DNA from 2 places in the Bradyrhizobium sp. IAR9 genome. Region 1 is predicted to be linked to the other one. Evidence: predicted binding sites of a transcription regulator. Region 1 holds the regulator's gene; the other holds the start of a gene.

Region 1 (14,451 bases):
GCAGGATTGGGGCACGGCGCTCGCATTTCATCTCGCGGCGCGCCGGCCGGCCTTCGTGCGCGGGCTCGCCTTCATGGAGTTCATCCGGCCGATGCCGACCTGGCAGGATTTCCACCAGGCCGAACCCGCGCGCCAGGCTTTCCGCAAATTCAGGACGCAAAGCGAGGGAGAGGCCATGATCCTGGAGGCGAACGCCTTCGTCGAACGCGTGCTGCCCGGCGGCATCATGCGCACCCTGAGCGACGACGAGATGGAGCCGTATCGCGCGCCCTTTCCGACGCCGGACAGCCGCCGTCCCGTTCTTGCATTCCCTCGGGAATTGCCGATCGCCGGCGAACCCGCCGATGTCTATGAAGCGCTGCAATCGGCTCATGCGTCGCTCAAGGCGTCTGCATATCCGAAGCTGCTGTTCGCAGGGGAGCCGGGGGCCGTCGTCGCTCCCGAATTTGCCGAGACCTTTGCGGCCTCGCTGCAGCACTGCGCGCTCGTCCGCCTCGGGCCTGGCAGGCATTACCTCCAGGAGGATCACCCCGACGCGATCGGCCGTTCCGTTGCCGGCTGGATCGCCGGCATTGAAGCGGTGCGTCCCCAGCTTGCGGCCTGAAGGAGGACGAGATGTCCGAGGTAACCATCATCTATTGCCGGCCGTGCGGATACGAGAAGCGTGCCAAGGAGGCGGCCGCGGCGTTGCGCCGGCAGCTAGGGCTGGAAGCGGATCTCGTCCCCGGCAAGGGCGGCGTTTTCCAGGTCAAGCTCGGCGACCGGATCGTCGCCAGCCGCAGCAAAGGACATTTTCCGGACGGCGACGAAATCGTCGCTGCCGTCACCGCCGCGCGGCACTGAGCCGGGGAGGCCTTCGCGATGTCGATTGTCTGGGCCGACGATCTCGCCGGGATCGACTGGGATGAGCTATCCGATCTCTATCGCATCGCGCCGCTCGGCAACAAGGCGCCGGCCGATCTCGCGCTGGTGTTCGGCAACAGCATGTTTCGCGCCTTCGCCAATGAGGATGGTCGCATCGTGGCTGCGGGACGCGTCCTGGCCGACGGCCGCGACTGCGCCTATCTCTGTGATATCGCCGTGCACCCGGACCGCCAGGGGCGAGGTCTCGGCCGCGACATTATCGAGCGTTTGCTTGTGCGTTGCCGCGGCCATCGCAAGATCATCCTCTACGCCGTCCCGGGCAAGGAAGGGTTTTATGAACGCCTGGGTTTCAGGCGGATGGCCACGGCCATGGCGATCTTCGAGGATCAGGCCGCAGCCTATGGCCGCGGCTATTTGACCGCGCCTTGAGGCCGCGCCCGGGGCCCGCGACCTTCCGGCGCATCGGACAACCCGTCGGACGGACGCCGGGATTGCCCCCTCTTTCAACAGGCGGGCGCGGTCCATAGATTGACGTCGGCTTAAGGCGTGAAGGAACATTGTGCGGCCGAAATCATCAAAACTTCATGGCGCCTGCGCAGGATCGCCATGGAGATTCGCCTCAAGTCCTGCCGCCGAAGGCGTCAAACCGTGCATCAGGAGCCCGCAACCCTGCCTAAAATATTGAATGCACGTGTTTTTGTTCGAATTGGCGAATTCCACTTCGTCCCAAAACGCGCTAGTGGAGGGGCAGGGGGCATGCGCGATACCGGAGCCGGCGGCGAGGGTTCGTTGAGTGCCAGTGCGTCGTCCGCCTGTTCGCCGGCCACCCTGGCCGCTGAAGCGTTGTTCGAGGTCTAGATGCTGGAAGCCATACGCAGGGCGACGTCGTTTCTGCGCCAGAAGCAAGTCCTGCATAAGCTTGGCGTTGTGATCAGCGTCGCGGTCATCGGCATCGCTTGCTATGTGCTCTACCACATGTTGCGAGGCATCGATTTCAACGAAGTCCTCGAAGCGATCAAGAGCACCGAGCCGACCCAGATCGCGATGGCGGCGCTGTTCGTCACCGCGGGCTATTTCACCCTGACCTTCTACGACCTGTTCGCCGTGCGCGCGATTGGCCATGCCCATGTGCCCTATCGCATCAACGCGCTCGCGGCCTTCACCAGCTATTCGATCGGCCACAATGTCGGCGCATCCGTCTTCACCGGCGGCGCGGTGCGCTATCGCATCTATTCGGCCTACGGGCTGAACGCGATCGACGTCGCGAAGATCTGCTTCCTCGCCGGCCTGACCTTCTGGCTCGGCAATGCCGCCGTGCTCGGCCTCGGCATCTCCTATCATCCGGAGGCCGCCGCCTCGATCGACCAGCTGCCGCCATGGCTGAACCGGACGCTGGCGCTGATGATCATCGTCGGGTTGGTCGGCTACGTGGTCTGGGTCTGGACCCAGCCGCGCGTGGTCGGCCGCGGGCCCTGGACCGTGGTGCTGCCGGGCGGCCCGCTGACGCTGCTGCAGATCGCGATCGGCATCGTCGATCTCGGCTTCTGCGCGCTCGCGATGTACGTTTTGGTCCCGGACGAGCCCAATCTCGGCTTCGTGGTGGTCGCGGTGATCTTCGTCTCGGCCACCCTGCTCGGCTTCGCTAGCCACTCGCCCGGCGGGCTCGGGGTGTTCGACGCCGCCATGCTGGTCGGTCTCTGGCAGATGGATCGCGAGGAACTTCTGGGCGGCATGCTGCTGTTCCGCGTCCTCTATTATCTGTCGCCCTTCGTCATATCTGTAATCTTGCTGACGTTTCGCGAAGTTATCATCGGCGCACGATCGAAGCGCTTGCAGCAGGCGGCGCTCAAGCTCGACCCCGGCCCGGCGCGTGAAGCCGCTTATGTGAGAGAGCGCAGCGACAGCGGTGCCTGACGGCGCCAAGCCTTATTTGGACAGGCCTTCAGACAAGCCCCAGGAGAAGTCCGCCCCGATGGCGATCGACGCCCCATCTTCTCCCTCCGCCCAGCCCTGGTCCGACCGGCTGCGGCATTCGACCGTGATCCTGATCGCCGCGGCGCTGGCGCTGTCCGTCGTCGTCTCGCTCGGCGAATTGTCGGCGCTGCACGCCGCGATCGTGTTCCTCTGTATCGCGGCGGCGGCGCTGGTCCCGTGGCGACTGCATGATCCCGCCGCCTCGCGCGACGACGTCAGGCGCATCAACCCGGTCGAGAGCGCGGCGGTGGCCGCGGTCGTCGCCGGCATGCCGGATCCGGCGGTGCTGCTCGACCGCGCCGGCCGCGTCATCCATCTCAATGCCGCCGCCGCCCAGCTCGCACCGGCGCTGCGCCGGAACGAGCTGGCCCAGTTCGCGCTGCGCTCGCCCGAGATCATCACGGCGCTGCGCGAGGCGATCGCGACCACCGAGCCGCGGCGCGCCACCTATCTCGACCACGTCCCGGTCGACCGCTGGCTGGAGCTCATGATCACGCCGGTGCCGGTGCCGACCAGCTTCGGCGGCGCCGACAAATGCATGCTGATGACCTTCCACGACCAGACGCCGCTGCGCCGGGTCGAGGAGATGCGCGCCGACTTCGTCGCCAATGCCAGCCACGAGCTGCGCACGCCGCTGGCCGCGCTGTCGGGCTTCATCGACACGCTGCAGGGCCAGGCCAAGGACGATCCCAAGGCGCGCGAGCGCTTCCTCGGCATCATGCACAACCAGGCCACCCGCATGGCGCGCCTGATCGACGACCTGCTGTCGCTGTCGCGGGTCGAGCTGTCGGCCCATGTCCGGCCCGACACCCTGGTCGACCTGCTGCCGATCATCCGCCAGGTCGCCGACGGGCTCGAGCCGCTGGCGCGCGAGCGCCAGGTCGAGGTCGAGATCCATCTGCCCGAGGGACCGGTGATGATCGCGGGCGACCGCGAGGAGCTGCTCCGCCTGTTCGAGAATTTGATCGAGAACGCGCTCAAATACGGTGCCTCCGGCGGACGCGTCATCGTGTCGCTGACCTCAGCCGCAGCCACTGATGGAACTCAGGAAATCCGGATCATGGTCCGCGATTTCGGCCCCGGCATCGCGCCCGAGCACCTGCCGCGGCTGACCGAGCGGTTCTACCGGGTCGACGTCGGCGACAGTCGCTCGCAGGGCGGCACCGGGCTCGGATTATCGCTGGTGAAACACATTCTTAACCGCCATCGCGGCCGGCTTTTGATCGAAAGCGTGCCCCGGCAGGGCGCCACTTTTACCGCCTGTTTTCCCCAGGCTAAGACTTTAGTTTAAGCCTGAAACACCAGCGATTTCAATCGCTTGAGTGTGTCATCCGACTGTCACGAAACCTTCGTAAAAGCACAGCCGACCGCTCCTAAAGGGGCGGCGCGGGGAGCGCGATCGGGCGCGGTTGGCGCTTCGCTCCCCTGTATGGAGACCAGCATGAATTTCATCAAAACCATGGTCGCTGCCGGCTTGCTCGCCGCATCGACGACGGTGGCCTTCGCTGCCGACATCACGGGTGCCGGTGCCACCTTCCCGTTCCCGATCTATTCCAAATGGGCTGACGCCTACAAGAAGGAGACCGGCAACGGTCTGAACTACCAGTCGATCGGCTCCGGCGGCGGCATCAAGCAGATCCAGGCCAAGACCGTGACCTTCGGCGCCAGCGACGCGCCGCTCAAGGCCGAGCAGCTCGAGAAGGACGGCCTCGTCCAGTGGCCGATGGTGATGGGCGCCATCGTCCCCGTCGTCAACCTCGAGGGCGTGAAGCCCGGCGAGATGGTGTTCGACGGCGAGACGCTCGCCAGCATCTATCTCGGCAAGATCACCAAGTGGGACGACGCCGCGATCAAGAAGCTCAATCCGAACGTGAAGCTGCCCTCGGACGCCATCACCGTGGTCCGCCGCTCGGACGGTTCGGGCACCACCTTCAACTTCACCAACTACCTCTCCAAGGCCAGCGCGGACTGGAAGAGCAAGGTCGGTGAGGGCACCGCGGTCGAGTGGCCGGTCGGCGTCGGCGCCAAGGGCAATGAAGGCGTGTCGGGCAACATCAGCCAGACCAAGAACTCGATCGGCTATGTCGAGTACGCCTATGCCAAGCAGAACAAGCTGACCTACACCGGTCTCGTCAACAAGGCCGGCAAGCCGGTGCAGCCGACCGTCGAAGCCTTCCAGGCGGCCGCCTCCAACGCCGACTGGGCCAAGGCGCCCGGCTACTACGTCATCCTGACCGACCAGCCCGGCGAGAAGTCCTGGCCGATCACCGCGGCGACCTTCATCCTCATGCACAAGGACGCCACCGACAAGGCGGCCTCGCAGGAAGCCATCAAGTTCTTCCGCTGGGCCTTCAAGAGCGGCGGCAAGGCGGCTGAAGAGCTCGACTACATCCCGATGCCCGAAGGCGTCGTGACCCTGATCGAGAAGACCTGGGCTGCCGAGATCAAGAGCTAAGTAGGGCTCTCGCGTCCCGGACGCGGCGCGGCCCTGGCGATACGAAGCATCGTCCAGCGTGCCGCTCCGCGAGGGCCGGGACCCGCAAGACTTCCGCTCCGGATCGGTCATGCCGTGTCCGGAGCGCGAGACCGACAAAAAGACTGACAACAAGCGTATATTATCGGGCACAGGGGATCGGCGTGGCAGAAATGGCCGTTCAGAGCGATGTAATCGACGACGCCGGACCGTATGACCGCGCCAAGGCCTTGAGCGCGTTCAAGCTCGGCGACGTCACCTTCTACTGGATCACGCGGTTGTCCGCGATCTCGGTGCTCCTCATTCTCGGTGGCATCATCGTCTCGCTGATCGTCGGCGCGTTCCCGGCGATGAAGGAATACGGCTTCTCCTTCCTGTGGACGCAGCGCTGGGCGCCGTCGGCCGATCCGCCCGTGCTCGGCGCGCTCGGGCCGATGTACGGCACGCTCGTCACCTCCTTCATCGCGATGCTGATCGCCATTCCCGTCGGTCTCGGCATTGCGATCTTCCTCACCGAGCTCTGCCCGCAATGGCTGCGCCGCCCGATCGGCATGGCGATCGAGCTGCTCGCCGGCATTCCCTCGATCATCTACGGCATGTGGGGCTTCTTCGTGCTGGGCCCGTTCCTGGCCAACACCTTCCAGCCCTTCATGATCAGGATCTTTGACGGCGTGCCCGTGCTGGGCGCGATCTTCGCAGGTCCGCCGTCCTATCTCAGCACGTTCAACGCCGCGCTGATCCTCGCCATCATGGTGCTGCCCTTCATCACCTCGATCTCGGTCGACGTGTTCAAGACGGTGCCGCCGGTGCTGAAGGAGGCCGCCTACGGCGTCGGCTGCACCACCTGGGAAGTCGTCCGCAGCGTGGTGATCCCCTACACCCGCGTCGGCATCATCGGGGGCGTCATGCTGGCGCTGGGCCGCGCGCTCGGCGAGACCATGGCGGTGACCTTCATCATCGGCAATTCGTTCCGCATCTCCTCATCGATCTTCGCGCCGGGCACCACGATCTCGGCGGCGATCGCATCCGAGTTCGCCGAGAGCGACGGCCTGCACCAGTCCGGCCTGATCCTGCTCGGCCTCTTGCTGTTCGTGCTGACGTTCTTCGTGCTGGCCGCAGCGCGGCTGATGCTGATGCGGCTGGACAAGAAGGCGGGGAAGTAACGTCATGGCGCTCAATCCGATCTATTCGCGTCGTCGCCGCAAGGACATCGTCATCCGCGGGCTCTGCTTCGCCGCGGCCGCCTTCGGCGTCACCTGGCTCGCGCTGATCCTGGTCACGCTGCTCTTCAACGGCCTGGCCGGCCTCAATCTTCAGATCTTCGTCGCGGATACGCCGCCGCCCGGTTCGACCGAAGGCGGCCTGCGCAACGCGATCGTCGGTTCGATCATCATGACGTTGATCGGCGTCGGCATCGGCGCGCCGCTCGGCCTGTTCGCCGGCACCTACCTTGCCGAATACGGCCGCAACGACAAGCTGACCTCGGTGATCCGCTTCATCAACGACATCCTGCTCTCGGCGCCTTCGATCATCATCGGCCTGTTCATCTATGGCGCGGTGGTGGTGCCGATGCGTGGCTTCTCCGCGATCGCGGGCGCGCTCGCGCTCGCCGTCATCGTGATCCCGGTCGTGCTGCGCACCACCGAGGACATGCTGCTGCTGGTGCCGAATCCCCTGCGCGAGGCGGCCTCGGCGCTCGGCCTGCCGCGCTCGCTGGTGATCAAGCGTATCGCCTATCGTGCGGCCCGGTCGGGCCTCATCACCGGCGTGCTGCTCGCCACCGCCCGCGTCGCCGGCGAGACCGCGCCGCTGCTCTTCACCGCGCTGTCGAACCAGTTCTTCAGCCTCGGCCTGAACAAGACGATGGCCAACCTGCCGGTTACCATCAACAACTTCGTCCAGAGCCCCTACGCCTATTGGAAGCAGCTCGCCTGGAGCGGCGCGCTGCTGATCACGCTCACCGTGCTTGCCCTGAACATTGGCGCGCGCATCCTCGGCGCCGAGAGGACTGCAAAATGACCGACCTGTCCGTATCCATGAGTTCCAACGCTCATCTGGCCTCGCAGCCGCTGCCGGAAGCCCCGGCCAAGGTGACGGTGCGCAATCTCAATTTCTATTACGGCGAGCACCACGCGCTGAAGAACATCAACCTGACGCTGGGCGCCAACCGCGTCACGGCGTTCATCGGCCCGTCGGGCTGCGGCAAGTCGACCCTGCTGCGCATCTTCAACCGGATGTACGACCTCTATCCGGGCCAGCGCGCCACCGGCCAGCTCATGCTGGACCAGACCAACGTCCTCGACCCCAGGCTCGACCTCAATCTGCTGCGCGCCCGGGTCGGCATGGTGTTCCAGAAGCCGACGCCATTCCCGATGACGATCTACGAGAACATCGCCTTCGGCATCCGCCTCTATGAGAAGATCTCGAAGTCCGAGATGGACGACCGCGTCGAGAAGGCGCTGCGCGGCGGCGCGCTGTGGAACGAGGTCAAGGACAAGCTCAACGCCTCCGGCCTGTCGCTCTCCGGCGGCCAGCAGCAGCGCCTGTGCATCGCCCGCACCGTCGCGGTGCGCCCTGAAGTGATTTTGTTCGACGAGCCCTGCTCGGCGCTCGATCCGATCTCGACCGCCAAGGTCGAGGAGCTGATCCAGGAACTGTCCGAGAACTACACGATCGCGATCGTCACCCACAACATGCAGCAGGCGGCGCGCGTCTCCGACAAGACCGCCTTCATGTATCTCGGCGAGCTGATCGAGTTCGACGACACCAGCAAGATCTTCACGTCGCCGAGCGACCGGCGCACGCAGGATTACATCACCGGCCGGTTCGGCTGAGGAGACGCGACATGGGTACTGAACATACCGCAAAGGCTTTCGACACCGACCTCCAGGAGCTCACCCGCCTGGTCGCCGAGATGGGCGGCATCGCCGAGCGCATGATCGTCGATTCCGTCGACGCGCTGATCCGCCGCGACGTCGCGCTCGGCCAGCGCGTCGTCACCATCGACGCCGAGCTCGACGCGCTGCAGAAGCGCATCGAGGAACGCGCGGTGCTCACCATCGCCCGCCGGCAGCCGATGGCGGTGGATCTGCGCGAGATCGTCGGCGCCATGCGCGTTGCGACCGACCTCGAGCGCATCGGCGATCTCGCCAAGAACATGGGCAAGCGCGTCGCCGCGCTGGAGACCGACTTCCATCCGCTGAAGCTGTTCCGCGGCCTGGAGCACATGACCGACCTCGTGCAGCAGCAGGTCAAGTCGGTGCTGGACGCCTATGCCGCGCATGACCTGCCGGCGGCGATGGCGGTGTGGAAGGGCGACGAGGAGGTCGACGCGATCTGCACCTCGCTGTTCCGCGAGCTCCTCACCTACATGATGGAGGATCCGCGCAACATCTCGTTCTGCATCCATCTGATGTTCTGCGCCAAGAACATCGAGCGGATCGGCGACCACGCCACCAACATCGCCGAGACCGTGTTCTACATGATCGAGGGCCAGGCGATCACCGACAAGCGGCCGAAGGGCGACATGACCACCTTCGCCACGACGGTCCCGAATACCTGAAGACTTGAAGGAGCGACGACCCGATGGGCGCACGCATTATGGTGGTTGAGGACGAGGAAGCTCTCACCGAGCTGCTTCGCTACAACCTCGAAGGCGACGGCTATGACGTCGAGACGGTCATGCGCGGCGACGACGCCGACACCCGCCTCAAGGAGCACATCCCGGACCTGATCGTGCTCGACTGGATGCTGCCGGGCCTGTCGGGCATCGAGCTGTGCCGCCGCCTGCGCACCCGGCCCGACACCAAGCAGCTGCCGATCATCATGCTCACCGCGCGCGGCGAGGAGAGCGAGCGGGTGCGGGGGCTTGCGACCGGCGCCGACGACTACATCGTCAAGCCGTTCTCGGTGCCGGAGCTTTTGGCGCGCGTGAAGGGCCTGCTGCGGCGCGCCAGTCCTGAGCGGCTCGCGACGGTGCTGGCCTATGGCGACATCGAGCTCGACCGCGACAAGCGCCGCGTGGCGCGCTCGGGCCGGCCGATCGATCTCGGCCCGACCGAATATCGCCTGCTGGAGTTCTTCCTGGAGCATCCCGGCCGCGTGTTCTCGCGCGAGCAGCTGCTCGACAGCGTCTGGGGTCGCGACATCTACATCGATGAGCGCACCGTCGACGTCCATATCGGCCGCTTGCGCAAGCTGCTCAATCTCGGCCGCGAGCAGGATCCGATCCGCACCGTCCGCGGCGCCGGCTACGCGCTCGACGACCGCTTCGCGAAGGCGGAGCAGACGTAAGGTTTGCTGGCGTTGGCTTTGGCGGGCTGCCGCCGCATTCTCCGGTGTCGTCCCTGCGAAAGCAGGGACCCATAACCACAGGCGGTGGTTTGGCGAAGACCCGGAGTGACCATCTCGCGCGACAACTGCGCCTTGTGGTTATGGATCCCCGCGTTCGCGGGGATGACACCGAGTTGGTTGAGCCGTCATCGTGTGACGGCTGCCGTCTTGGCGATCAGAGAATTCCGCGAACTCAGCGCGGACCCGGCTTCGCCGGCGCGCGCCGGCGATCCGCCGCCGGCTGATACGCCACGCGCGAGTGCTGGGCGCAGTAGGGCAGGCCGGACAGTGCCTTGCCGCCGCAGAAGAAGAAATCCGGGCTCGAGGGATCGCCGACCGGCCAGTGGCAGGTCGCCTCGTTCAGCTCGAGCAGCGACAGCCGCTGGCCCATCGGCACCACGTTGTCGTAGGTGACGGGTTCAGCCTCCACCTCGACCTCGAAGGCCTGCGCCAGCGCGGTGTTGCCGCGCGCGATGGGGCGGGTCACCCGCATCATGTGCTGCGCGGGACGCGCCTTGCGCGGCCGGGGCGCTGCCGATGAAGGGCTCTTGGCGCGGCCGGACAGACCCAGCCTGTGCACTTTGCCGATCACGGCATTGCGGGTCACATTGCCGAGCTCAGCTGCGATCTGGCTGGCCGAAAGTCCGGCCTCCCAGAGCTTTTTCAGCTGCTCGACGCGATCGTCGGACCAGGTCAAAACCGTCATTGCACCCTTTCCCTCGCTACGCGCCAGCCATCCTGGGGCCTCGCAGCGATTGCCTAAGCCTTCAAAAACCCGTGCCGTCAGAATCCCTTAAGGCTCGCCGGGCGCGTGACTGACGCCCGAACGTTTACGCCGGTACAAGAGGACTCTTGGGATCAGAACCGCTGCACGAGATGTCGTATCTGACAATCCAAACGCTACAATATGGCGTGACTCCCGCGCAAGAGTCCGCCGACTCGCTTCCACATGTTCCGTGGTGAAAACCCGCAAAATCGGCACCGCAAGACTACGGATTCAGCGTTTCCTGAGGCTTTCCGGGCGGCATTGACACCCGTCTTGCCAAGCATAAGATAGTCCCGCGTGCCGCCCTTAAAAGGCGGCACGTTTCGTTTTCCGGGCCGGTCGATGGTGCGTTGCGCAATGCACGCGTCACACCGTCCGCAACATTCAAGTGACATCATGACTAACAGCGCAGCGCCGCATTTGCTCCCCGTTTTCGCCAGAGCCGACCTCGGCTTCGAGCGCGGCGAAGGCTGCTGGCTGATCGCGACCAATGGCGATCGCTATCTCGATTTCACCTCGGGCGTGGCTGTGAATGCGCTCGGCCATTGCCACCCGCATCTGATCAAGGCGCTGCAGGAGCAGGCGACCAAGCTCTGGCACATGTCGAACCTGTTCCAGAGCCCGGACGGCGAGAAGCTCGCGAGCCGGCTTTGCAACGAAAGCTTTGCCGACTTCGTGTTCTTCTGCAATTCGGGCGCCGAAGCGCTGGAAGGTGTGATCAAGCTGGTCCGCCATCATCACTTCTCCAAGGGGCATCCGGAACGTTATCGCATCATCACCTTCGAAGGCGCCTTCCACGGCCGCACGCTGGCAACGCTCGCCGCGACCGGCTCTGCAAAATATCTCGAAGGCTTCGGTCCGCCCATGGAAGGCTTCGACCAGGTGCCGCATGGCGATATCGAGGCCGTCAAGAAGGCGATCGGCCCGCACACCGCCGGCATCCTGATCGAGCCGATCCAGGGCGAGGGCGGCGTGCGCTCGGCAACGCCGACCTTCCTCAAGGCGTTGCGCCAGCTTTGCGACGAGAAGGGCCTGCTGCTGGCCTTCGACGAGGTGCAGACCGGCATGGGCCGCAGCGGCGATCTGTTCGCCTATCGGCGCACCGGCGTCACGCCTGACGTGATGTCGCTGGCAAAGGCGCTCGGCGGCGGCTTCCCGATCGGCGCTGTGCTGGCGACCGCGGATGCGGCAGCCGGCATGGGGCCCGGCTCGCACGGCTCGACCTTCGGCGGCAATCCGCTGGCGATCTCCGCGGCCAATGCGGTGCTCGACGTCATGCTCCAGCCCGGCTTCTTCGACCACGTGCAGAAGATGTCGCTGCTGCTGAAGCAGAAGCTCGCCTCCGTGATCGACCGTCATGGCGATGTCGTCAGCGAAGTGCGCGGCGAGGGCCTTCTGATCGGCATCAAGGCCGTGGTGCCCTCCGGCGATCTCGTCGCGGCGCTGCGCAATGAAAAACTGCTCACGGTCGGGGCCGGCGACAATGTCGTGCGTTTCCTGCCACCGCTGATCGTGACCGAAGCCGAGATCGAGGACAGCGTCGGGCGGTTAGAGCGCGCCTGCGCCGCGATCTCGTCCAGCCAGACCAAGCGGGCGGCAAGCTGATGAGCAAGTCCCCGAAGCACTTCCTGGATATCAACGAGCTGCCGCTGTCGGAGCTCAAGACCATGCTCGCGGCGTCCTCCGCCATGAAGGCGAAGCAGAAGGCGCAGCAGCCGGTGCGGCCGCTCGAAGGCAAGACGCTGGCGATGATCTTCGAGCGCCCGTCGACCCGGACACGCGTGTCGTTCGACGTCGCGATGCGTCAGCTCGGCGGCGAGCCCATCATGCTCACCGGTGCCGAGATGCAGCTCGGCCGCGGTGAGACCATCGCCGACACCGCGCGCGTGCTGTCGCGCTATGTCGATGCCATCATGATCCGTATTCTCAACCATGACGCGCTGCTGGAGCTTGCGGCCAACGCGACGGTGCCCGTCATCAACGGCCTGACGCGGCGCTCGCACCCCTGCCAGGTGATGGCCGATCTCATGACCTATGAGGAGCATCGCGGCCCGATCGAGGGCAAGACGGTGGCCTGGACCGGCGACGACAATAATGTGCTGGCGTCCTGGGCTCACGCCGCCGAGCGCTTCAAGTTTCAGCTCAATGTCGCGACGCCGCCGGAGCTCGCGCCGAAAAAAGTGATGCGCGACTTCATCAAGGCGACCGGCGCGCCGATCATGCTCGGCACCGATCCGGAAGCCGCCGTGCGCGGCGCCGACTGTGTCGTCACCGACACCTGGGTGTCGATGGGCGACAAGGAAGGCGAGCACCGCCACAACGTGCTTAAGCCCTATCAGGTCAACGGCAAGCTGATGTCGCTGGCCAAGCCCGATGCGCTGTTCATGCACTGCCTGCCCGCCCATCGCGGCGAGGAAGTCACCGACGACGTGATCGACGGTCCGCAATCGGTCGTGTTCGATGAGGCCGAAAACCGCCTGCACGCGCAGAAGGGCATCCTGGCCTGGTGCTTCGATGCGGTGAAGTAAGGGCGCTGCAAGCCCGACGGCCGCCTCACACACAACTGTCGTCCCTGCGAACGCAGGGACCCATACCGCGGAATCTCTCTTGTGGCGGGCTGGCGGAGGCGAGCGGTCTTCGCCAAACCGCATCCTGTGGTTATGGGCCCCGGAGCTGCGCTTACGGTTGTCCGGGACGACATCGAATTTGCCGCAACGTTGTGCAACCTTATCGCCCCCGAACCCACCACCCCGCGCCCTTCCATTTCCCACCGACCGACCCCAGATAACGACCCATGGTTTCCCAATCCCCTCAGATGAAAGCCGGCCCCGAAGGCCCGGTTCGCGCGCCATCAGCGGTTCCGATCGATGACGCCGTGTTGCCCTACGAGGTCGACGCGCTCGACGTGCGCGGGCGCCTGGTGCGGCTTGGCCCGGCGCTCGACGAGATCCTGACCAAGCACGATTACCCCGCGCCGGTCGGCAAGCTGCTCGGCGAGGCCATCGTGCTGACGACGCTGCTCGGCTCGGCGCTGAAATTCGAGGGCCGCTTCATCCTGCAGGCCCAGACCGACGGCCCGGTGTCGTTCCTGGTCGTAGACTACATGGCGCCGGATCGCCTGCGGGCCTATGCGCGCTTCGATGCCGCGCGTCTCGGCGATACCAAAGATTCGGGCACGCTGCTCGGCCGCGGCCATCTCGCCATGACCATCGACCAGGGCCCCGACATGAGTCGCTACCAGGGTCTGGTCGCGCTCGACGGCGGCAGCCTCGAAGACGCCGCCCACGAATATTTCCTGCGCTCCGAGCAGATCCCGACGCGCGTGCGCCTCGCGGTTGGCGAGGAGTGGCGCTCCAACGACGGCGGCAAGCATCGCTGGCGCGCCGGCGGCATGCTGATGCAGTTTCTGCCCAAGGCGGCGGAGCGCGCGCGGCAGGCCGATCTGCATCCCGGCGATGCCCCTGATGGCGTCGAGGTGCACAGCGTCGCGGAGGACGACGCCTGGGTCGAGGCGCGTTCGCTGATCGAGACCGTCGAGGACGTCGAGCTGATTGATCCCGAGCTCTCCGGCGAGCGGCTGCTGTTCCGCCTGTTTCACGAGCGCGGCGTGCGCGTGTTCAATCCGATGGTGCTCAAGGCGCAATGCTCCTGCTCGCGCGATGCGGTCGCCGCGATGCTGAAGAGCTTCTCCCCCGACGACCGCGCCGCCATGGTCAAGGACGACAAGGTCGTCGTCACCTGCGAGTTCTGCAGCTCGGTGTACGATTTCACGCCGGACGAGGCGGGCGTCGAAGGCGCGTAGCGAGCTCTCGTAGGGTGGGCAAAGGCGCACTTGCGCCGTGCCCACGAGCTCTCGACGGCGGCGAAAGACGTGGGCACGCTTCGCTTTGCCCACCCTACGGCGCCTGCCCTGTGTCGCGCTCTGTCAATCCGCTTCGCTAAAAATATTCCACTTTACCGAAATTCGGTTTCGGCGTATGTGTTGCCCATCCCGGCTCACCCAAGAGGGGCGACTATGTGGTCGTCACTGTCGCGAGCCGGG
Region 2 (14,451 bases), on a different contig from region 1:
ATCTCGAAGGCGCGGACATAGCCGCCGAGCGCATTGACGTCCGCAACGCCGGGGACGGTCCGCAAGGCCGGGCGGATCACCCAATCGAGCAGGGTGCGGCGTTCCGCGAGCGACAGCTCGGGACTGTCGATCGTGAACATGAACATCTCGCCGAGAGGGCTCGTGATCGGCGCCAGACCGCCGCTCACCCCGTCGGGGAAATCGCGCGAGATGTTCGACAGCCGCTCCGAGACCTGGTTGCGCGCCCAGTAGATGTCGGTGCCGTCCTCGAAATCGACGGTGATGTCTGCCAGCGCGTATTTCGTGGTCGAACGAAGCACCTTCTTGTTCGGCAATCCGAGCAGTTCGAGCTCGACGGGAACGGTGATGCGCTGCTCGACCTCTTCGGGAGTGAGGCCCGCCGCCTTCATGATGACCTTGACCTGAACCGGCGAAACGTCAGGAAAGGCATCGATCGGTAAGCCGGGCAGGAGGACAGCGCCGGCGCCGATCACCAGCAGCACGCCGAGCATGACGAACAGTCGCTGCGACAGTGCGAACGCAACCAGGCGCCGGGGCATTTACTGCCCCAGTCCGGAGAGGATGCCGCGAAGCGCCGAGATGCCGCCGATCGCGATCTCATCCCGGTCCGAGACGGCGCCCGCTACGACCACATGGTCCTGATCTTCCGCAAGCAGCTTGACCGGCACCAGCCGGAAGCCGCCGTCAAAGCCGACGAAGACCGACGTTTGCTCGCCCCGCCGGACCAGCCCGCTGTAAGGGATCTCCCAGGCGCTTTCGCCGGTCGAGAGAAATCCGATGCGGGCCGCGGTGGTCTGGCCGGGATGCAGCTCGCCGTCGTTGGGGACTTCCGCGCGAACCAGAATAGTCTGGGTGGCAGGATCGATGGTCTCTGAGACCAACACCACCTTGCCCGGGGTGGAATAGCCCTCGATCTCGACTTTCGCGCCGATACGGATCGCTCGAATATTGGCGGCAGGGACCGCGATTTCCGCCCATAGCGGCGAGAGCCGCGCCAACTTGACAAGCGGTGCGGATTGTTCGAGCCGCTGCCCTGGTGACACCGCGAGCTCGACCACGGACGCGGCTTGCGGGGCATTGACCGTGAGCGTCCCGCTGATCGCCGCTTGCTGGGCCAGCCGGGAGATTGCATCGTCGGACATCCCGCTCAGATGCAGCATCTGACGCCGTTCGGCGACGACGAGGGCGGCCTGGCGCGCTTCGGCCTGGCTGGCTTCGAGCACGCGTTGCGGCACGGCCTTGCCTTCGAACAGATCCACGTTGCGATTGAGCTGCTGGCTGGCGAGGTGCTCCTGCGCGATCGCGTGCAGATAGTCGCGCTGCTGGGAGACGAAGCTCGGACTCTCCAGCGTGACCAGCGGCTGACCGGCCGTGACGCGGTCACCGCGCCCCACCAGGAGCTTGGCGACCATGCCGGCCACCGGCGCGCTGACGACCCACAATTGCTGCGTCGGGATGACGATCTGGACGGGATAGGGCAGCGTCAGATCGGTCCGGCTCGCGACAGGATGGGTGACGCGGACGCCGAGATTGCGCGCCTGCGCATCGCTGAGCTTCACCTCGTCCTGTGCATTCGGCGCGGAGGGCCAAAGACTCAATACAAGCGCTAGGAGAGCACGGGCAGTCGCGCTCCGAGCGGGGCTCAGACGGAAAATCCCATGGGGCAGTTGCATGGCGGAAGTCGTCCGGAGCGCAGCATTTGTATCTCGCTAACGCCGGCGCGACGGTGGTGGGTTGATGTGCATCAAGCGCGCTTGGCCTGCGCAGGATATTTTTGCACGAGGCGCGCCGGAGATGGCATCGATCCGGCTGTGGGCCGAGGTGGGCTCCGGGTGGTTTGCTTATCGCGGGGCGCAACAGCCAAGGCTGTTCTGAACTACGCAGGAGCAAAGTCGTGAAATTGAGCAGACTCTTGTGCACACTGCTGGGCAGTGTCATTGCGGCGCTTGCTCTCGTGCAGCCCGCGCTTTCCCACAGTGGAACGGCGCAGGATCCTTGGAGTCCCGCGCACATTGACATGCTCCCGGACGAAATCCGCGCAGACGTGCAGAAATGGAACGCTACGTGCGGGGGCTCGATAGCGGCCGCCCAACATTTTGCGCTCTATCTGACCGTGCCAGGCGCCGAGTTCGTGGCCCTTCACTTCGACGATTTTCAATGCCGCAGCAGAGCCGTTCTTTGCAATTCCGCGGGATGTCTTCACGAAGTGTATGTCGCGACGGCCGGCCGATACCGCCGCGTGCTCACGGTGCGCACCTATGACATCCGACTATCATCCGTCAACAACCAGGCCTTCGTCGAGCTCCTCGACCGCAACGGAACCAGCCGGAAGCTGCGCTGGAATGGCAGCCGATTCGTCGCGAAGTAGATGTCGGTGCAGATGCCTGTCGCTTGCACCTGTCTCGTTGCGCTTTAGTCTATGGTTAGAGCATGATCTTTTCGGAGAACCGCTACGCACTTTTCCGGATCATGCGCTAGCGCCGCACGATCGAGCCGGCGCGGCTGACCAGGCGGGCGAGTGCGCGGAAGCGGCTGCCGACGCGGTCGGCGACGAGGTCGCCGAGGCGATGCTCGAACACCAGCATCAGCTTGCGGCCCTGGCTGCGGAAATGCGTGGCCGGCAGCACGCCCGGGCGCGCCGCCGAGATCAGATGCGCGACGCGGAACGCAGCGCCCAAGAGGCGCGCGCGTTCGAGCTGCGCCGGCGTCAGCAGCTCCTGCATGGTAACCGGCGGCTGGTTTTCCTCGCTCAGGCCCGCATAGCGATAGAACACCGACAGGCCGACGAAGGCGCGCTCGGTGTGGGTGATCGCGCCGAAATTGCCGTTGACGACAAGGCTCAGCGTCTGCTCGCCGCGGTGATCGGGATGCACGCGCCAGCCGATATCGGACAGCAGGCACGCGGTGTGGCGCAAGCGGCGGTCCTCCTCGGTCTCGCGCAGCTTCACCACGCGCGCGAGGCGGTCGGTCCAGGCGATCAGCTCGTGGGCGTGCTTGGCCGAGCGCGACAGCAGCTGGTTCAGCTCTTCCGCGGCGCAGATCAGGCCGTCCTTGTTGCGTTCCGGCTCCGACAGCTTCTCGTGCAGCAGGCCCTCGCGCACGCCGAAGGTCGAGAACACGATGGTCTTGGGTTTTGCGACGCGGATGATGTGCTCGAGCACCAACGCCGCATAGGTGAGGAGCGGGCGCCGCGCATCGGCGACGATCTCGATGTCGGCGAGCATGTCCGCGGCCGCAAGCCGACGCAGACGGCGCGAAAAGTCGAGCGCTTCAGCCGCGGACAGCGAATAGCCGTGCATCACCTGGAGCGGATAGCCGCTCTGGATGATGTGGATGCGCGCCAGCGCACGCCAGGTGCCGCCGACCGCATAGAAAGTGCGGCCGCGGCCCGCAGTGAGCTGTGGCACCTCGTCGATCGCCTCGCGCACGATGCGGTCGGCGCGCTTGAGCGATTTGTGCGCGAGGTCCTGGAGCGCGAGCCCGCCGAGCGGCAGCGTCACGCCGCTACGCACGCTGTTCCTGCGCACGTCGATCAGTTCGAGCGAGCCGCCGCCGAGATCGCCGACGATGCCGTCGGGATGATGGATGCCGGAGATCACGCCGAGCGCCGACAGCCGCGCCTCGCGCGGGCCCGACAGGATCTCGATCTTCACCGCGCAAATGCGCTCGGCCTTCGCGATGAAGTCGGGGCCGTTGGAGGCGTCGCGGCAGGCCGCGGTCGCGATCGCGAACACGCGCCCGACCTGCATCACGCGGCACAACGCGCGAAAGCGCCTCAACGAGGTCAGCGCCTTGTCGACGGCGTCGGGCGCGAGCAGGCCGGTGCTCTGCACCTCGCGTCCGAGGCCGCACAGCGTCTTCTCGTTGAAGATCGGAATGAGGCTCCGCGTCAGCCCCTCGTAGACGACGAGACGGACCGAGTTGGAACCGATATCGATGACCGCGACGCTCGAGCCGCGCTTGCGCGGCCGCTTCACGCCGAACATCCCCGATCAGGATTGATGGCGTTCGTTCCGGCGCGTGAGACGACGCGGCGAGGATTCCTTGAGCGACTTTCCACGGCCAGACAGACTCGGATTTGTCATGAAGTAGTTGTGGACGTTGAAAGGCTCTTCGCCCTTCGCGGTCTTCATACGCGTTGAGGACCCGTCCGGCAACAATTGCCAGCTCTGCTCATTGTCCTTGAGATTCGCGACCATGATCTGTTCGAGAACCTGCTGATGCACCGTGGGATTCTGCAGCGGACACAGCACCTCGACGCGGCGGTCGAGGTTGCGCGGCATCATGTCGGCGGAGGAGATATACACAGCCGCTTTGGCGCTCGGCAGACCCTGGCCCATGCCGAAGCAGTAGATTCGGCCGTGTTCCAGGAAGCGTCCGATGATCGACTTGACGCGGATGTTCTCGGACAGGCCGGGAATGCCGGGGCGCAGGCAACAGATACCGCGCACCACGAGCTCGACCTGCACGCCGGCCTGGGAGGCCTCGTAGAGCGCGTCGATGATGTCGGGGTCGACCAGCGCATTCATCTTCATCCAGACCGCGCCGTGGCGGCCGTGGCGCGCATGCGCGGTCTCGCCCTGGATGTGCTCGATGATGCGCTTGCGCAAGGTCAGCGGCGACACCGCCATTTTTTCCAGATCGCTCGGCGCGGCGTAGCCGGTGATGAAATTGAACACGCGCGCGGCATCGCGGCCGATGGTCGGATCGGAGGTGAAGTAGGAGAGGTCGGTGTAGATGCGCGCGGTGACCGGATGATAATTGCCGGTGCCGGTATGGACGTAAGTCGTGAGGCTGCCGCCCTCGCGACGCACCACCATCGAGAGTTTTGCGTGCGTCTTCAGTTCGAGGAAGCCGTAGACGACCTGCACGCCGGCGCGTTCGAGATCGCGTGCCCAGCGGATGTTGGCTTCCTCGTCGAAGCGCGCCTTCAGCTCGATCAGCGCGGTGACGGATTTGCCGGCCTCGGCGGCTTCCGCCAGCGCGCGCACGATCGGCGAGTTGTTGGAGGTGCGGTAGAGCGTCTGCTTGATCGCGACGACATCGGGGTCGCGCGTCGCCTGCTGCAGGAACTGCACCACCACGTCGAAGGATTCGTAGGGGTGATGGACGACGAGGTCCTTCTGCCGGATCGCGGCGAAGATGTCGCCGCCATGCTCGCGCACGCGCTCGGGATGACGCGGCACGTAAGGGGTGAATTCGAGGTCGGGCCGATCGAGGCGCGTGAGCTGCGAGAGCTCGTTCATCGCCTGCACGCCGTCGACCAGGAACACCTCGTCGTCGGCGGCCGACAGCGCGTGCTGCACGAAGCTGCGCAGCTCCTCCGGCATCTTGGCATCGATCTCGAGTCGGATCACCGACCCGCGGCGGCGGCGCTTCAGCGCGGTCTCGAACAGGCGGACGAGGTCTTCGGCCTCTTCCTCGATTTCGAGCTCGGAGTCGCGGATGATGCGGAAGGCGCCTTGGCCGTGCAGATTGTAGCCGGGGAACAGGCGGTTGATGAACAGGGCGGTCGCCTGCTCCAGCGAGATCAGCCGGACCACCTTGCCGTCGGCCGGCAGGCGGATGAAGCGGTCGATCTTGCCGGGCATGCGGATCAACGCGTTCATCTGCTTGCCGTCGGCGGCGCGCGTGAGCTGGAGCGCGATGGTGAAGCCGAGGCTCGGGATGAACGGGAAGGGGTGGGCCGGGTCGATCGCCAGCGGCGTCAGCAGCGGGAACACGTTGCTGAGGAAATAGTCCTCGATCCAGGTCCGTTCCGCCTTGGTGACGTCCTTGCCGTCGACCAGGACGATGCCGACATCGGCCAGAGTGCCGCGCAAATCGCGCCAGATCGCCTGCTGGTCGGAGGCGAGTTCGGAGACGGTGCGGTTGATCAGGGCGAGCTGCTCGGATGGCGTCAGGCCGTCGGGGCTGCGTTCGGCAATGCCCTCGCGCACCTGCGCCTTGATTCCGGCGACGCGAACCATGAAGAACTCGTCGAGGTTATTTGCGGAAATCGACAGGAATCGCACCCGCTCCAGCATGGGATGGCTGGGATTGACCGATTCCTCCAGGACGCGGCGGTTGAAATGCAGCCAGGAAAGCTCGCGGTTGATGAATCGCTCGGGACTCGATGCGATCGCCGGCAGGCTTTCGGTCTCTGGGGCTTTTTCTTTAGTTTCAACAGCTTGCGCAGAGTCCATCAGAAGTCGGTCCATCCAGTTCGCCCCAATTTGCGACTTATGCGCAAAACCGGCCGGAGCATGTGTTAGAGCGATGACGTTTCGATGACATTGATGTTCCGCCGCTTCGCCGCGTCAAGCGGGCTCGCGTAGGCCTTGGGCGCGGCCGCGCGACCGATCAAGCGTCCCGCAGCAGCTCGGCGGCCAGCGCCCGGGTGACCGGGCGGCCAAGTCGCAGGGCTTCGCTGTCGAGCAATTCCACGGCTTGGCGGGCGGCGGCCGAGGACCGCTCCAGGCGCGTGGCGAGGTAGCCGACTACGCTCTCGTCCACGGTGAGCTGGCGGTCGGCGCAGAATTTGACGATCAGGCCGCGGAAGAGCTGGTCGTCGGGCGGCAGCAGCGCGACCACCGGAACGGCGCGCAGACGCGAGCGCAGGTCGCGAAGCTCTATCTCCAGCGAGGCCGGCACCTCGCGTCCGGTGAACAGAATGTAGGCGCCATCCTCGCGGGCGAGGTTCATCAGGTGGAAGAGGGCGCGTTCGTCAAATTCCCTGGCCTTGAGATCCTCGACCACGAGCGCACCGGTGGCGAGCGTGCCCGGAACGCCCGCAGCGGTCAGCGCATTGGCCGTGGTGGAGCGGGCGCCGGCCTCCTCGGCCCAGATCGCGGCGAGATGGCTCTTGCCGCTTCCTTCCGGGCCGGCCAGCCACATGATCCGGTTCGGCCATTCCGGCCAGCTGTCGATCAGGCCGAGGCCGGCTGCATTGGCCGGTCCCTCAAGGAAATTGTCCCGGCTGAGGCTCTCCGCATGCGGAAGTGAAAACGCCAATTGTCGGGGGTGAACGCGGCCTGGCACGCTTGCTTTGCTCCATGCCGGCGCGCCGGCGTCATTTGAAGAGGTCGGACGTATCGAGCGGGAGTTGGCCTTTTACGGGGCCGCATCCCCTCTCATTTGGCCTCGATCGTACTCATGTGCCGCAGCCACTCGACCAGATAGAGCGACACGGAGGAGAGCGTGAAGACCGTGACGAGGCCCATCAGGATGATATCATACGGGGCCGGCTTGAAGCCGAAGGCAAGCGCCGCCAGCACGAGCGCCGCGAACGCCACTTGTGCCACCGTATTGAGCTTGGACACTTTCGACGGCTTCATCTCGACGGGCCGGTCGAACAGCCAGGACACGATCACGGCGGCGACGATCATGATGTCGCGCGAGACCACCAGGATCACGATCCAGCGCGGAATTGCGCCCCAGATGCCGAGCGCCATGTAGATCGAGACGAGCAGCGCCTTGTCTGCGAGCGGGTCGAGCAGGGCGCCGAGCTCGCTCGTCATGTTGAAGCGCTTGGCAAGGAAGCCGTCCACGGCGTCGCTGATACCGGCGATCAGGAAGACGGCGAACGCGACCTCCATTTGGCTCGACACGATGGCCCAGACGATGATCGGGACCAACATGATGCGGCCCAGGGTAATGATGTTCGGAATACTCACGAAAGCGCTTCCCGGCACCCGGTCTGACCTCGAATCCGGCCTCTCGGGAGGCTGAACCGGTTGATATCTCTACATAGTATACGGCGGTGCGCCATGCGAGCCATTGCGCGTCCCCGGAATTCGACGTAACCAGCCGCGAACCCACTGGAAATCGGGCATGACCGACCGCAAAAACGGCCTCACTTACGCCGATTCAGGCGTCGATATCGATGCGGGCAACCGCCTGGTCGACCTGATCAAGCCGATGGTGCGCGCCACCGCACGGCCGGGCGCCGACGCCGAGATCGGCGGTTTCGGCGGCCTGTTCGACCTCAAGGCGGCCGGTTTCAAGGACCCGGTCCTCGTGGCCGCGACCGACGGCGTCGGCACCAAGGTCAAGATCGCGATCGAGACCGGCCTGCATGGCGGGATCGGCATCGACCTCGTCGCCATGAGCGTCAACGACCTCGTGGTGCAGGGCGCCGAGCCGCTGTTCTTCCTGGACTATTTCGCTTGCGGCAAGCTCGATCCGGAGGCGACGGCTTCGATCGTCGCGGGCGTCGCGGAGGGCTGCCGCGAATCCGGCTGCGCCCTGATCGGCGGCGAGACCGCCGAGATGCCCGGCCTCTACAAGGACGGCGATTACGACCTCGGCGGGTTTGCCGTCGGTGCCGCGGAGCGAGGGACGTTGCTGCCGCGCAAGGACATCGCGGCCGGCGACGCCGTCATTGGCCTCGCCTCATCAGGGGTGCATTCGAACGGCTTCTCGCTGGTGCGCAAGATCGTGGAACAATCGGGCCTCGGCTTCGAGGCGCCAGCGCCGTTCGCCCCGGTCATGACCCTTGGCGGCGCGCTGCTGACGCCGACGAAGCTCTACGTCAAATCCTGCCTGCGCGCGATCCGCGAGACCGGCGCGGTGAAGGGCCTTGCCCACATCACCGGCGGCGGCTTCACCGACAACATTCCGCGCGTGCTGCCGAGCAACCTCGGCGTCGGCATCGATCTGGCCCGCCTGCCGGTGCTGCCGGTGTTCAAATGGCTGGCGGCGCAGGCCGGCATCGCCGAGCTGGAGATGCTGCGCACCTTCAACTGCGGCATCGGCATGATCGCGATCGTCGAGCCCGACAAGGTCGACCAGGTCATGCAGGTCTTCACCGACGCCGGCGAGACCGTGGCGCAGCTCGGCACGGTGATCCCGGCCGAGGGCGAGCACCGCGTCGTCTATAACGGCCATCTCGACATGGCGCTGTGATGACTGGCGCTGCGATGAAGCGCCGCGTCGCCATCCTGATCTCCGGCCGCGGCTCCAACATGTCCGCGCTGATCAGGGCCGCCACTGCTGCGGATTTCCCGGCGGAGATCTCGCTCGTCATTTCGAACAAGGCCGATGCGCTCGGGCTCGAGCGGGCCAAGGCAGCCGGCGTGAACACGCTGGTGATCGAGAGCAAGCCGTTCGGCAAGGACCGCGCCGGCTTCGAAAAGGTGCTGCAGGCGGCGCTCGACCAGCATGGTATCGAGCTGATTTGTCTCGGCGGCTTCATGCGCCTGTTCACGGCCGAGTTCACCAGGGCCTGGTACGGGCGGATGCTCAACATCCATCCCTCGCTGCTGCCGTCCTTCCCCGGCCTCGACCCGCACGGCCAGGCCTTGCGCGCCGGCGTCAAGCTATCGGGCGCGACAGTGCACTTCGTCATCCCCGAGACCGATGCCGGTCCGATCGTGATGCAGGGCGCGGTTCCCGTCAGCGATCACGACACGGGGGATACGCTGTCGGAGCGCATCCTCGAAGTCGAGCACCGCATCTATCCCGAAGCGCTGCGGCTGCTCGCGACCGGCAAGGTCCGGATCGAGGGCGATGTGTGCAAGACGGACGGAAGCTCCGCGTCGGAGAATTTTTTGGTTGCGCCGGTGGTGAGCTGAAGACAGTCTAGGGCTCACGAACCACGAAACGACAAATTGACTGGATCGCAAATCTGCCGTGGCTGATCGAAGACACCTTGGAATGCCTCGTCCGGAAGCTCCGAGCCGAAAACATCGAAAGACGTCGTCACCCCGACGTCTGGGCGTGCAGCGTCGCTCTTCGAAGCTGGGCGCTGGTGCTCGACACTCGTCATCTGTGGTCGTTTGACGGTGATATTCGTTGCTCCAGTTAAGGTAGCTTATCCGCTGGGTCACCTATTTTAAACAAAATCCCCCGGCAGAGCCGGGGGCAACGTCATGGTCTCTCGCGTGAAGCCTTGAGAGAATTCAGGAGACCTTGAGGTTCTCCGCGGATGCCTTGCCGCGGTTCTCCACGAGGTCGTATTCAACCACCTGGTTCTCGTTGAGGGTCGAAAGTCCGGCACGCTCGACGGCGGAGATGTGGACGAACACGTCCTTGTCGCTGCCGTTCGGCTTGATGAACCCATAGCCCTTGGTCGGGTTGAACCATTTGACGGTGCCCTTTTGCGGCATCCTCAGTCTCCTCCACTAGATATAAAAAAGACGCGGCCGCTTTTCGCGTGCCACGCCACAAACGGGCTTCCGGGAGTCTGTTCGAGTCTTGAATCTCAATGTCGCGAAACGCACAGCAGAGCGGCCAATTCCGATTGTGTCCAACATTGCAACATGAAAATCGCCCGTTAGCAAGCTGCGGTTAAATTTCAAGGGCAGACGGATTGTGCCGTTCTGCAATTTCCGACCTGTGGCCGCGGAACCACAATCGAGGGCAATAGCCTTGGTGACCGCAGGCTAAGCGGTTGACCCTCCGTGGCAGTTCGGCACAAATCGCGACATGCGTGCGCCGCGCGTGTTGCATTTTTGCGCGCCGCCATTTGCTTCGGGATTTGTCGTCATGTGCTGCACATCGCAGCCCTCCGGGACACGGCAGACGATCGGGCTGGACCGCGTCCGCAGGGTCGCGGCAGCGATCGCGGCGGCGTTTGCGATCGTCGTGATGATGTCGGCCACGTCGCCGGTCTTCGCGCAAAGCCCGACGCCTACGCCGACCCCGACCCCGACGCCCACGCCGTCACCCACCCCGATCCCGTCCCCGTCGGCCGGCAACGCTGCGCTCGATCTCGGCTCGAACTTCCTGGAGCGGCTCGGCAACCAGGCGTCGAACGGTTTCAACCGGACATTCCGCACCAATCCCGGCGGCGGCGGCGCGTCCGCCAGTACTGAAGATCCGCGCTACCGCACCTGGTTCGAGGGCTACGGCATCTCGGTCCGGACCGATGCGCAAGGCGACTTCGTCGGCGACCGGCGCAAGACGGTTGGCGGCGTCGCCGGCTTCGGCGCGCGCGTGGCCCCGGGCGTCAATCTCGGCTTTTCCGTCGACCAGAGCCATACCGACATCGACGTGCCGCTGGCGCTGCAATCGGCCACGCTCGACCTGACGCAAATCGGCTTCAACGGCTCGGTCGACAAGGGGCCATGGACCTGGGCTTTTGCCGTGGTGCACGGTTTCGGCAAGGTCCGTTCCAGCCGCGACACCGGCCTTGGCCTTGCGACCGCGGGCTATCGCGCCGCGGTCGACGGCGCGCTGACCGAGATCAGCTATTACTGGACCAAGGACCAGATGCGCATCGTGCCCAAAGGCGCACTGGAATATGTGCGCGCCACCAGTGCGGCGTTCCAGGAGGTCGGCGGCCTCGATCCGCTCAACGTCGGCTCGACGGCGCTCTCACGCGCACGCATCATGATCGGGGCCGAGATCGGCCGCTACTTCATCATCGACCAGAAGATCCTGGACCTGTCCGGCTACGGCAAGTTCGTCGACAATTTCCACCAGGATCTGGGATCGGTCCAGGTCAGCCTCGGCGCTCAGAACATCGTCGTTCCCGGCATCGGCGAGAGCCGTTACGGCGTGGATGCCGGTGCCTCGGCTTCGCTCAGCTTGACCAGCGTGGCGCGGCTTTACATCAATTACGACGGCAAGTTCCGCAACGAGCTGACCTCGCACCAGGGCACGGTCGGCTTCGAATATCGCTGGTAGGCGCAGCCTCCTAAAGCGCGATGCGATTAGGATGAATCGCCATCGCGCTTTAGGTTGTTGTTTGAGCATGATCTTTTCGGAAAACCGCTGCGCACTTTTCCGGATCATGCTTTAGGTCGGCGTCGCCGCGACATATCCCGTCAATCCAAAACCCTCGCGCGCCGCCGTCATCATCGGCACCAGCGCGTTCGGATGGATGAACTCGTCGCGGAAGCAGGGATAGGTCTTGGGATCGAAGATCTTCTTCAGCCAGTCGACCACGATCTTGTGGCGCTCGGAGGTGCGGAATTCCCGGTGATAGGTGAGCCAGAGATCGGCGTGGTGGCTGACGCCGAGATCGACGGCGATCAGCGGCGCGCCGAGCGCGGTCGAGACCGTTGGCAGGAAGCCGATGCCGGCGCCGCGCTCGACTGCATAGAGCACGCCGACCGAGGAATTGGTCTTGATCCCAACGATGCCCTCGAGCGACTTCAGTCCGAGCACGCGCGCGTAGGCGCCGTCGTCGACCTGCGGCGCGCTCTGCTTGATGATGCGGTGGTTCTTCAGGTCGGCCAGGGTCGCCGGCACGCCGTAGAGATTTTCGTACTCCTTGGAGACGAAGGGATAGATGTGCAGACGGCCTAGCTTGGCGACGATCAGATCCGGATTGGTCGGCGGCTCGAGCTGGATCGCGATGTCCGATTCAAGCCGTGCGACGTCGGCCTGCTCCATCGCGCAGCGCAGATCGACGGTGATCCTGCGGTAGGTCTTCTGGAAGTCGATCAGTCGCGGCAGGATCCAGAAATTGCCCGGGCCTTCCGTCACCGCGACGCGCACTGTGCCTGAGGTGTCGTTCGACGATCGCGCGGCGCGCCGGAAGACGTTGAAGGCATGACGCTCCATATGCGCAACGTCGGCGATCATCGCGGTGCCTTCATCGCTGAGCGTGAGCCCGCTCTGGTCGCGCAGGAACAGCTTGCAGCCGATGCTCTCTTCCAGCCGGTCGACGCGGCGCATCAGCGTGGTCGAGGTGAGCCCGAGCTCCTCGGCGGCATTGCGAAAACTTTTATACTTTGCGCACGCTAAAAACAGTTTCAAATCGTCCCAGGACGCGCCCAGGACTTCTTCACGGTGCTGCGTCATCGCAGCACCCCGGTGCAATAACTGCTGCATACTCCTGATCCCCAGCCGCTAAGCTCGTCGGCGTAGCGGGGCACGAAAGTCTCGAACGATAGAGGCGTGACATGGGTATGGAAAGGGGCTCGTTTGCCGCAAGGCATGATTTCGACGCCTTGCCGCTGAGCCCGGATGTGGATGTCCGCTGCGCGCAATTGTCCGAAATTGCACCGCTTTCGCAGATGGCGCACCGGCTGGTGCCGGGCGTGCGGATCGGGACAGCCGAGCTTGCGCATTACTTCACGTTCGATCCCCAGAGCATCCTGACGTTCAGCCGGAAGGGCGATCTCGTCGGCGGCATGGCCTTCCTGTTTCTCAATGACCGCGGGCACGATGCGTTGCTCCTCGACGAGATCTGCCTCACCGCGCCCGAGACGCGCTATCTCGCTTCCGCGAACGAAGAGGTCGCTGCCATCTATATTTGGGCGATCGCGGCGACGGGACGCGGTATCGCCGGTCTCGGCAAGGCTGCAGCACATCTACGACAGCTAAGGTTCCGCAGCGCCGATTGCTATGCGCAGCCGTCAACCGTGGCCGGACGCGATATCATGAAGGCGACCGGCTTTGCGCCGGTCCCGAGCTTCCAGCCCGACCTCTGGTGCTACGAGCGGCCCTGGCATCGCCAGCCGCTGCGCATGCCGGGCGCGATCATCCAAGCAAGGAGTTTTGCAGATGCACGGTACTAGGATCCCTGTCGCCCAGCCCTGTTCCCGCGCCATCACCATCCGCCTTGCGCGCGATCCAAGCGATCTCATGCTGGTCACCGCCATTCGCTCGGCAGTCTATCTCGCCGAGCAGGATTGTCCGTTCGAGGAGGAGTTCGACGGCAACGACATGGTCGCGGCCCATTTCATCGGCTTCGTGGGCAACGAGCCCGCAGGCTGCCTGCGGGTGCGCTTCTTCGGCGATTTCGCCAAGGTGGAGCGGCTCGCGGTCCGTCACCAATACCGGCGCTCGCGCGTCTCGTTCAAGCTGGTGCAGGCCAGCGTCGACTATGTGAAGCGCAAGGGCTTTCGCAAGATCTACGGCCAGGCACAGGACAGGCTGGTCGATTTCTGGGCCCATTTCGGCGCCAAGCCGCTCGGCCACAATCGCAAGATCACATTCTCGGATTTTTCCTACACGGAAATGCTGCTGGAGATCGAGCCGGGCCCGGACGCGATCACGCTGGACAGCGATCCGTACGTGATCATCCGCCCCGAAGGCGATTGGGACCGGCCGGGCGTGCTCGACGCCTCGGCGGGGCGGGCGGTGACCTCACCGCTGCGGGATCTCGCGCTCGCCGACCGTTGAAACTGGTGCAGCTCTGCGCAAGACAATGCTGGCTTCCATCCACGATGATCCGCCGATCCTGATTTGCGCGGATCTCCAGGTCGAGTATCTGACCCCTGGGCGCCGCCACGTCGTCCTCGACGGCGACGCCGTCACGACGCGCTGCCTGGAACTGCTGACCTTGTGGCGGGGCAATCTCTGGCCGGTGATGCATCTGAAGCGCATCGCGCAGGCGGCGTGGTTCAATCCGGCATCGAGGCTGACCGATTGGATCGCGGAGACCAAGCCGCGGCCGGGAGAGATGACGTTCGATCATCCGCTGCCGTCGGCCTACAGCTCGTCGCGGTTTGTGGACTACATGTCCAATATCCGGACCGTGCGCTGCATTCTGAT

The links. The regulator PhoB, encoded in region 1, activates phosphate uptake and scavenging genes when phosphate is short. The targets are predictions, from matches to a motif close to TGTCATNNANCTGTCAT.
Region 2: GGD67_RS02140 (RNA degradosome polyphosphate kinase) is a predicted target of PhoB. The motif match lies at 6,280-6,296, and genes of this name have one in related genera.

The regions. Positions count from the first base shown of each region.
Region 1 is NZ_JACBZW010000023.1:42,769-57,219, forward strand. It holds gene GGD67_RS37665 (haloalkane dehalogenase) at 1-604, shown strand, start outside; gene GGD67_RS37670 (SelT/SelW/SelH family protein) at 616-843, shown strand; gene GGD67_RS37675 (GNAT family N-acetyltransferase) at 862-1,293, shown strand; gene GGD67_RS37680 (lysylphosphatidylglycerol synthase domain-containing protein) at 1,723-2,778, shown strand; gene GGD67_RS37685 (ATP-binding protein) at 2,837-4,129, shown strand; gene pstS (phosphate ABC transporter substrate-binding protein PstS) at 4,280-5,293, shown strand; gene pstC (phosphate ABC transporter permease subunit PstC) at 5,485-6,474, shown strand; gene pstA (phosphate ABC transporter permease PstA) at 6,479-7,330, shown strand; gene pstB (phosphate ABC transporter ATP-binding protein PstB) at 7,327-8,145, shown strand; gene phoU (phosphate signaling complex protein PhoU) at 8,157-8,873, shown strand; gene phoB (phosphate regulon transcriptional regulator PhoB) at 8,897-9,604, shown strand; gene GGD67_RS37720 (GcrA family cell cycle regulator) at 9,837-10,349, opposite strand; gene GGD67_RS37725 (aspartate aminotransferase family protein) at 10,806-12,014, shown strand; gene argF (ornithine carbamoyltransferase) at 12,014-12,937, shown strand; gene GGD67_RS37735 (Hsp33 family molecular chaperone) at 13,204-14,211, shown strand.
Region 2 is NZ_JACBZW010000001.1:432,305-446,755, reverse strand. It holds gene GGD67_RS02160 (efflux RND transporter permease subunit) at 1-560, opposite strand, end outside; gene GGD67_RS02155 (efflux RND transporter periplasmic adaptor subunit) at 561-1,694, opposite strand; gene GGD67_RS02150 (hypothetical protein) at 1,916-2,389, shown strand; gene ppx (exopolyphosphatase) at 2,496-3,998, opposite strand; gene GGD67_RS02140 (RNA degradosome polyphosphate kinase) at 4,014-6,206, opposite strand; gene GGD67_RS02135 (DnaA ATPase domain-containing protein) at 6,364-7,041, opposite strand; gene GGD67_RS02130 (CDP-alcohol phosphatidyltransferase family protein) at 7,134-7,676, opposite strand; gene purM (phosphoribosylformylglycinamidine cyclo-ligase) at 7,834-8,907, shown strand; gene purN (phosphoribosylglycinamide formyltransferase) at 8,922-9,575, shown strand; gene GGD67_RS02115 (cold-shock protein) at 9,903-10,109, opposite strand; gene GGD67_RS02110 (autotransporter outer membrane beta-barrel domain-containing protein) at 10,489-11,631, shown strand; gene GGD67_RS02105 (LysR family transcriptional regulator) at 11,743-12,783, opposite strand; gene GGD67_RS02100 (hypothetical protein) at 12,855-13,472, shown strand; gene GGD67_RS02095 (GNAT family N-acetyltransferase) at 13,459-14,079, shown strand; gene GGD67_RS02090 (isochorismatase family protein) at 14,105-14,451, shown strand, end outside.